DNA from 2 places in the Priestia sp. FSL H7-0729 genome. Region 1 is predicted to be linked to the other one. Evidence: riboswitches for the same ligand, from Rfam matches in the RefSeq annotation. Region 1 holds a riboswitch; the other holds the start of a gene.

Region 1 (4,213 bases):
CGTTTATTAGATGAAAAAGATGAACACCATCTGGTGGAGTGGCTGACTGATCCGGAAGTTCTTCAATACTATGAAGGCCGTGATCGGCCGCATGATCTTCATCTGGTTAGAGAGCATTTTTACAATCAGGATGATGATGCTACCCGTTGTATCGTAGAGTATGGGGGGAATCCGATTGGATACATTCAGTTCTATAAGCTTGAGGAAGAAGAACGAACGGAGTATGGTTATGGAGACACGGATGAGATCATCTATGGAACGGATCAGTTTATTGGTGAGGTAGGCTACTGGAATAAAGGTATTGGGACATTGCTGGTGCAATCCATGCTGTCTTATCTGATTGATGAACAACAAGCCTGTAAAGTGGTCATGGACCCTCAAGCCTGGAACTTGCGAGCGATATCTTGTTATGAGAAGTGTGGTTTCCACAGGATTAAGCTGTTGGAGAAACATGAGCAGCACGAAGGACAGATGAGAGACTGCTGGCTCATGGAATATGCTCCTTAGATAAGGTTAAGCGATATTTTGAATCATATACACAAGGAGGAATAATGGATGGATGAAAGATTTCCGATAGGACCATTTGTACACACGGGTGAAGTTACTTTGGCACAGCGGGAGAAGTGGATTCAGGACATTGCTGAGCTACCTGAACGCGCGCGAGAAGCAGTAAAGGGACTGAGTGAAGAGCAATTAAGTCTGCCGTATCGAGAAGGTGGCTGGATGCTCAAACAGGTCATTCATCACATGGCAGACAGCCATATGAACAGTATGATTCGTTTCAAGCTGGCACTGACAGAGGATACACCAACGATTCGACCTTATTATGAAGAGCGTTGGGCCGAACTGAGTGATTCAAGAGACCTCGATGTTGAATTTTCGCTTCAGATTCTCGATGCGCTCCATCGTCGTTGGGTGTTTCTGTTAAACGCGTTGACAGATGCAGATTATGCCAAACAATTCTATCATCCCTCATCGGAAGAAACGACAAGGTTGGATTATAATCTGGGCATGTATGCTTGGCATGGCAAACACCATGTTGCTCATATCACATCGCTTCGGGATCGATTGGGAATATAGTTAGGAGAAAAACCTTTTCAAGGAGGATTCATCAGTGAGTGTACATATCAGACTATTAAATGAGAGCGATCCTGTCATCATATCCAAGGCGTTCCAGGAGCAGGGTTGGGGGAGGTTCGAAGAGCAGTATCTCCATTACTTAGTTGAACAGCAGAATGGCGAACGTGTGACCTTGGTAGCCGAGTTGAATGGAGAGTTTGCTGGTTACGTCAATGTTCTATGGACATCATATTACCCGTCTTTCAGGGAACAAGGCATTCCCGAAATTAATGATTTCAATGTGCTGATGAAGTTCCAGCGCCAAGGTATTGGTTCGCAATTGATGGACAGGGCAGAGGAAGTTATTTTGAAACGAACGGATGTAGCAGGTATTGGTGTAGGCGTGTTTTCCGATTATGGCAAAGCGCAGATTCTGTATGCCCATCGCGGATACATACCGGACGGTCACGGTGTACACAAACATGATCATTACATTCAGCCGGGTGAAGAAACGATTATGGACGACGATGTTGTACTTTATCTGACGAAGAAGTTAAAAGGCACGCAATAAGTGTAAGTCATGTGTTACTAGTTGTTAAATATCTGTTGTGTGTGACTGGCGTAAACGTGGAGTGAACCACGAGGAAGCACATATATTAAATGCCGTACGCCTGGGCAAAGTGTTTGATCTTTTGATCAAACACTTTATTTTTATTGAGGCAACGAAAGGACTGGTGGCGGCAATGAAATATGATGAAGCTGGTAACTTAAAAGATGTTAACAAGCACACGAAGGGGAGGTGATAAAAAGATGACTATTCGGTTTTTTCAAGATATTGATCAACCAGTAGTGCTGAAGATGATGACAGATCATCATTTTCAATTCCCTTCTTTTATACGCAATCAGTACCCTGCGCGCTGGGATTCATTTTTAAAAATGACGGATGAACGTATCCATGCTTATTATGTCATGGTCGACGAAGCAGATGTTGTCATAGGTCATGCTGGTTATATCTTTCAGCCTACCGTTAACCGGTATGAGATCGTTGGCGTTGTTACATGTAAATCACATCTTCGGCAGGGAGTAGCACGTTCACTAATTACAAAAATATGTATAAAAATAGCTGAATTCGGTTGTAGTGATGTCATGCTGTACACGCTTGATCATGAAGAAAATGAAGCAGCGCTCGTATTTTATGAACGAATGAATTTTCAAAAAGAAGGTGTTGATATGAATTATTATACCTCGGGGTTTCATAGACTTTCCCTTGTTAAAACCTTATAAGGGAACTTCAAGAAACTCATCTGATGACTTATCATTGATGCTCATAGTGATATCCACTTCACTCTAAAGAAATATGATAAAAATCCGTCTTGCATGTTATACTCTATTGGAATTTGAGGAATGATAAGCAGGACGTTGAGAGATTAGATGATCAGAGGAGTGATTGATCCATGTTTAGCAAAGTTGGCCAGATTATGTTGTATGTCAATAATCAAGATGAATCCCTGGCTTTTTGGACCGAAGTTGCAGGATTCCACATTGTGGATGAAGTAAACCTTGATGAGGGCATGAGATGGATTGAGATTGCGCCTACCCCAGATTCGCAAACGAGTATTATTCTTCATGACAAAGAGTTCGTCGAACGGATGTCGGCGGGTGTAAATCTCGGCACACCTTCGTTAATGTTCTTCACTGAAAATCTGGATCAGTTATATGCCGACTTGTCTGGCAAACATGTAACGGTTGGAGAGATTGTCGAGATGCCAACGGGGCGTGTCTTCAACTTTGCTGATAACGAAGGAAATTACTTTGCAGTCTTGGAACGGGCGAAGTAAATTACAACTCAAAACCGCTATGATTGCAAACGATCGACATCCTTGTCGGTCGTTTTTTTGTTGGGAAAAAGCTTATATTTTGTAGTGAAAAAACGCAAGAAAAATAGAGAATTAATGGGTAAAAATGTTATAATAGAGTGTGCGAATTTAATAGAAATTACGAGAAATGAACAGTTGGATAAGAAGGTTTGAATGGATAATTTGAGGAGGAATGTGGTAGTGGAAAAGACGATTAAAAGTGTACAGGATCTGTATGATATGCTCGATGCGGACTTCAGATCTGCCAAGCAATTCTGGGAGCCATTCTATGAGGATCGGAACAGACCCATCCCCTTTTTTCCAAACAAACCTGATGAGAATCTGGTAGCGCATGTGAACGCAGGTATGCTGACAGGTGGTAAAGCACTGGAATTGGGTTGTGGTCCGGGCAGAAATTCGTTGTATTTAGCGCGCGAAGGATATCAGGTGGATGCTTATGATCTTTCCGAGACAGCGATTGCCTGGGCTAAGGAGAGGGCAGCAGAAGAGCAGCTGGATGTGAACTTTGAATGTCGCTCCGTGTTTGAACTTGCTCCAGAGCAAGAATATGAACTTGTTTACGACTCGGGTTGTCTGCACCATCTGTTACCTCATCAGCGCATTCCCTACATAGAAATGATCCACAATGCGCTCCGACCTGGAGGATATTTTGGAATGACTTGTTTTGCTCCCGGTTTTGGCGATATTGGTGGGCCGGAGATCGTTATGAATGATTGGCAAGTGTATCAAGAGAAGTCGATGCGCGGTGGTCTAGCATTCACGGAGGAGAAACTTCGCTACATGATGGAAGATGGCTTCGCGTGTGCCCAGTTCCGTGCGATGAAGGCGATGGAACAGCATGAACCGTATTTTGGTGTACCTTTTCTCTGGGCCACGTTGTGGAGAAAGAAAAACTCATAAGAGTAGGGGAATAATATGCATTGAAAATAGAGGAGCCGTGGTATCGGAATGGAAACAAGAACAGGAAGACACTTTATCATTACAGGTACATCCAAGGGGATCGGTTTACAACTTGCGGAGTTATTATTGGCTAAGGGGGATTACGTTTACGGTATTTCACGCGGGTGTTCGGATCTGTTGGAATCAGGCGAGGAATGGAGTGGGCGTTACCATCATGTTCAGTACGATCTAGCCGATCTGACCGGGATTGATGATCTGGTTAAACGTGTATTAGACCAAATCCCATGTCAGGAAGCTCGTTTTATTGGGCTCATTAATAATGCAGCGATGCTGGAGCCACTAAGACCTATCGATCAATGCAGTGCGGAAGAGATAAG
Region 2 (4,213 bases), on a different contig from region 1:
TAATTACAATGGCACTCCGCCACCAGAATGCTCCTTCGATCGCCGTTATCCCCGAATTTTATGAATCACCTTATAAAGGTGTAAATTCGGGAATAAATGCGAACGCTTCGCTTCTACGGCCTCATTCTGTCTGCTTCGTTATTTTGTATTTCATTTTAGAGACCCTCAAATACAAACAGCACGAGCAATGTTTTTTAGTAATATTTAGTAATATTTAGTAATACTAGTATTTAAGATCTGTATAGAGCGGGAATTGGTCTGTCAGTGCAGTCACTTCTGCACGAGCTTCATCCAGCTTCGTTGTATCTTTTGGATTTTTCAACGTTTTGGCAATGATCTTACCGATCGCTACCATCGCTTCTTCGTTCATGCCACGGGATGTTGCCGCAGGTGTACCAATTCGAATACCGCTCGTTACAAACGGGCTTGTCGGATCGAATGGAATTGCATTTTTGTTCACGGTAATACCGATGGAATCGAGCACATGCTCAGCTTCCTTACCTGTGATGTTCACGCTGCGTGTATCGATCAGCATCAAGTGGTTATCTGTACCACCAGATACGATGTTCAATCCTTCAGCGATCAATGTTTCAGCCAGAACCTGTGCGTTTTTCACGACGTTCTGTGCATATGTTTTGAACTCTGGTTGCAAAGCTTCTCCGAATGCTACTGCTTTGGAAGCAATCACGTGCATCAGAGGGCCACCTTGGGAACCTGGGAATACCGCTTTATCAATCGCTGCTGCCCATGCTTTACGGCACAGGATCATACCACCACGAGGTCCACGAAGTGTTTTGTGTGTTGTTGTCGTTACGAAATGCGCATGTGGAACCGGGTTTGGATGCAGACCAGCAGCAACCAATCCTGCGATGTGAGCCATATCCACCATGAACAAAGCACCTACATCATTAGCGATGGAAGCCAGCTTTTCAAAATCAATGGTACGCGGATATGCACTTGCACCTGCAACGATCAGACGAGGACGGTGTTTAAAAGCCGCTTTGCGCACTTCATCATAATCAATCAGGAATGTATCTTCCTGTACGCCGTATGCTACAAAGTTGTACAGCAAACCGGAAGCGTTAACCGGGCTACCGTGTGTGAGGTGTCCACCATGGGCAAGGTTCATACCGAGTACCGTATCACCAGGTTTCAACGCTGCAAGATAAACTGCCATGTTCGCTTGTGCACCGGAGTGAGGTTGAACATTCACGTGTTCTGCTCCGAACAATTCTTTGGCACGATCACGCGCGATGTCTTCAACGATGTCCACATGCTCACAACCGCCATAGTAACGTTTCCCTGGATATCCTTCAGCATACTTGTTGGTCAGTACAGATCCCAATGCTTCGATTACTGCTTCACTTACGATGTTCTCGGATGCAATCAGTTCGATGTTGTTCTGTTGACGTTTCAGTTCAAGATTCATCGCTTCCAGTACTGCCGGGTCATTCTTGCGCAATTGTTCCATGATTAAATTCCTCCCAGTTATAAGTGAAGTTATAAAGCGAAACTACAGTGGTTACATTCCTGACTTCGATTGCATCACCATCTTCTGATCGCTGTTATCCCCGGATTTCTCTGGACTCCCTTATAATAAGGGGAAAATCCGGGGATAAAGGCGAACGCTTCGCTTCTTCAGATTGGTGTTGCACTCTCCGTTTTCGTGTAAAGTCTAATTTAGCTTTATATTGGTTGAAGATATCAGTCACAAAATGTTGAATCTGGTTGTTCTTCCATACGATACACCGCGCGTTCGCCGCCAATTAACTTCGGACGAGTCAACGCTGTGGTCACACGCGCATCTCCAACATAGCGGAGCGCTGTACGAAAAGGTACGGCTACATGCCGGAGATGCATGCCAATCATGGTCTCCCCAATGTCCAGTCCCGCATGGGCCTGCACATGTTCAGCCAGGCATGGATCGGTTAGCGAACGATATGCTGCGGATGCCATTGAACCTCCGGCCTTGGGCACGGGTACTGCACCAACCTCGGTCAATCCAAGACGAGTCAGCACAGAACGTTCCATGACCAGTGCACGGTTCAGATGTTCACAACATTGGAATACCGTATCAAAACCGAATTCCTCCTGCACCTCGCGTATACCCGCAAGAAGCTGTTGCGCCACTTCAATGGCACCATTCGTACCAATCCGCGCGCCTGCGACTTCACTTGTGCTTGTACCGATCACAACGATCTGTCCTGGCCCAAGCTGTCCGGCAAGCGCCAGTTCATGCAGAATGGATGCGGTCTGTTCCTGTAATCCGGGTTGTTCTGAATCTAACTCTATTGTCATCCTATCATCGCCTCCTGATAAAATCATGCCCGCTGTTTCTTGGCTGTCCTTCGTATTCTTGCACGGCATCTCAGGTACTATTATAGCGAATAATCAGATGAAAGACGAAAAAAAGAGCAGTCTGCGGGTAACGCAGAATTGCTCTTTTGCCCAGGCGACCGGCCGTTTGTTCCGGTGCTCCATCGTGGTTATGCCCACTTCGTCGCCAGTTACACCGGATCCCTGTTTTCCCCTTCATCATAAAACAACCCGCGTCTAAAATCAACGGTTAATTTACATCACGTGTCCTATTTCTATAAACTGCCTCGCGGGATCAGATTTAACCCAGCTTATCCAAAAGCCGGTCCAATGCCGTCCGAATCTCAGCTGCAGCTATATTGTAATCATCACGACTTCCCCCAAACGGATCGGAGATGTCGAAACTTGGAATTCGTTGTCTGATTTCAATGGCTCGCTCCCGCTCCGATGCCAGGATCTCTTGCCCAAGGGCGCGTTTCATCTCCAGCGTTGCAAACAGGCTGTCCAACTCCTGAACATCTCTTAATACCTGCTCGTCGTCCTCCACATACTCTTTTAATGTATAGGTTTTGTGGATGGAGTCGGGAAATACCTGCATGACATGCTGCTTATGACTCCGCGTTAATGTAAGAACCAGATCGGCCCAACCGACCAGGTTGGCGCTAAGCTGTGTGGAATGAGGTGGACCTTCAACGTTATGATCTCTCAAAACCGCTTCCGCGTGACGGGAGATCGGCATACCCGACGTAGCTGCCACACCTGCGGAACGAACCTCTACCTGAATGCCGCGCTCCGATGCCAGTTTTCGCAAAAGCCCCTCTGCCATGGGGCTGCGGCACGTATTTCCTGTACATACGAATAAAATATGTTTCATTGTGTTAGCCTCCCCATTTTACATATGATGCGAATGATATGATGTCTCACGTTTTATTTTAAAATATAAACAAAAGTCCAAACGCAAGCAAGATTGCGCCACCAATAGCTTCGCCATAATCCCCGAGATTCTGGCTCACCCGACGGCCTAATAGCAGACCCATCACCGACATGACCCCGCCACAAACACCAAAGGCAAGTACGGTCAAGATCAGATCACTGCTAAACATCCCTAAGGAAACGCCAACGGAGAATGAATCTACACTTACGCTGAGGGAGAACAAAACAACGCCGAGCAGGGAACGGTGGTCCACCAGCTTGGTATCCCCTTCACGGAATGCATTCAGAATCATATGACCACCCAGCAGAACAAGCAATCCACCTGCCGCATACGTCGTAATGTCACCGAGCAGGGAACTGACGTATTTTCCCATATACATGCCGATGAGCGGCATGATGATATGAAATAGCGCCGTTACTGTACTGATTCGCAATACATCCCTCAGCCGAATGCCCTTCATGCCTATTCCGATCCCGAGCGAGAACGCATCGAGGCCCAGCGCAACAGCCATGATCAAAATGGTTACCAACTGCCCTACATGGGCAGACACATCCCACATCCCCATACCCCCAAGTCACGTAAAGGTTCTTGTACACGATATGCGGACAAGGACCTAAACATGACCGATGAAAGGTAAACGGCGACGAATCTACTCGATATCCATGCTGCATGAAGCTAGATTGGCGTGCACGTGGATATGATGGTTCATGAATTGTTTTGGAAAAGAGTGCGTAGCTCTCCTGACTGTATGATCAGGAGAGGTTAGGAGGGCTGCTGGTGGCCAACTTGTATGAGTTGGTTCCCCGCGGCCTTGAGCAGCCGATTCATGACGGCTGCTCCCAGCCCTTCGCGTGAGCAGGCTTCAGCCACAATATATGTGGCGCCTTGCTCATCGCAACTGCGCAGCGCGGCGTATAGCCTGCGCGCTGCTTCCTCCAGCTCGCTGGCGTCGCCCAGCGAGAA

Evidence for each region. A riboswitch is a leader RNA that binds a small molecule or an ion and turns the genes downstream of it on or off. The one in region 1 is predicted to bind ZMP and ZTP.
Region 2: another riboswitch for ZMP and ZTP. It lies ahead of MHH93_RS26560 (TIGR01440 family protein); the one in region 1 lies ahead of MHH93_RS07860 (GNAT family N-acetyltransferase).

What each region holds. Positions count from the first base shown of each region.
Region 1 is NZ_JBBOTQ010000002.1:302,475-306,687, forward strand. It holds gene MHH93_RS07845 (GNAT family N-acetyltransferase) at 1-507, shown strand, start outside; gene MHH93_RS07850 (YfiT family bacillithiol transferase) at 556-1,080, shown strand; gene MHH93_RS07855 (GNAT family N-acetyltransferase) at 1,115-1,630, shown strand; ZMP/ZTP riboswitch at 1,662-1,743, shown strand; gene MHH93_RS07860 (GNAT family N-acetyltransferase) at 1,870-2,343, shown strand; gene MHH93_RS07865 (VOC family protein) at 2,514-2,897, shown strand; gene MHH93_RS07870 (class I SAM-dependent methyltransferase) at 3,117-3,836, shown strand; gene MHH93_RS07875 (SDR family NAD(P)-dependent oxidoreductase) at 3,885-4,213, shown strand, end outside.
Region 2 is NZ_JBBOTQ010000021.1:6-4,218, reverse strand. It holds gene glyA (serine hydroxymethyltransferase) at 224-1,474, opposite strand; gene MHH93_RS26560 (TIGR01440 family protein) at 1,705-2,298, opposite strand; ZMP/ZTP riboswitch at 2,440-2,521, opposite strand; gene MHH93_RS26555 (low molecular weight protein arginine phosphatase) at 2,618-3,190, opposite strand; gene MHH93_RS26550 (manganese efflux pump MntP) at 3,249-3,809, opposite strand; partial or broken gene MHH93_RS26545 (Sua5 family C-terminal domain-containing protein) at 4,013-4,213, opposite strand, start outside.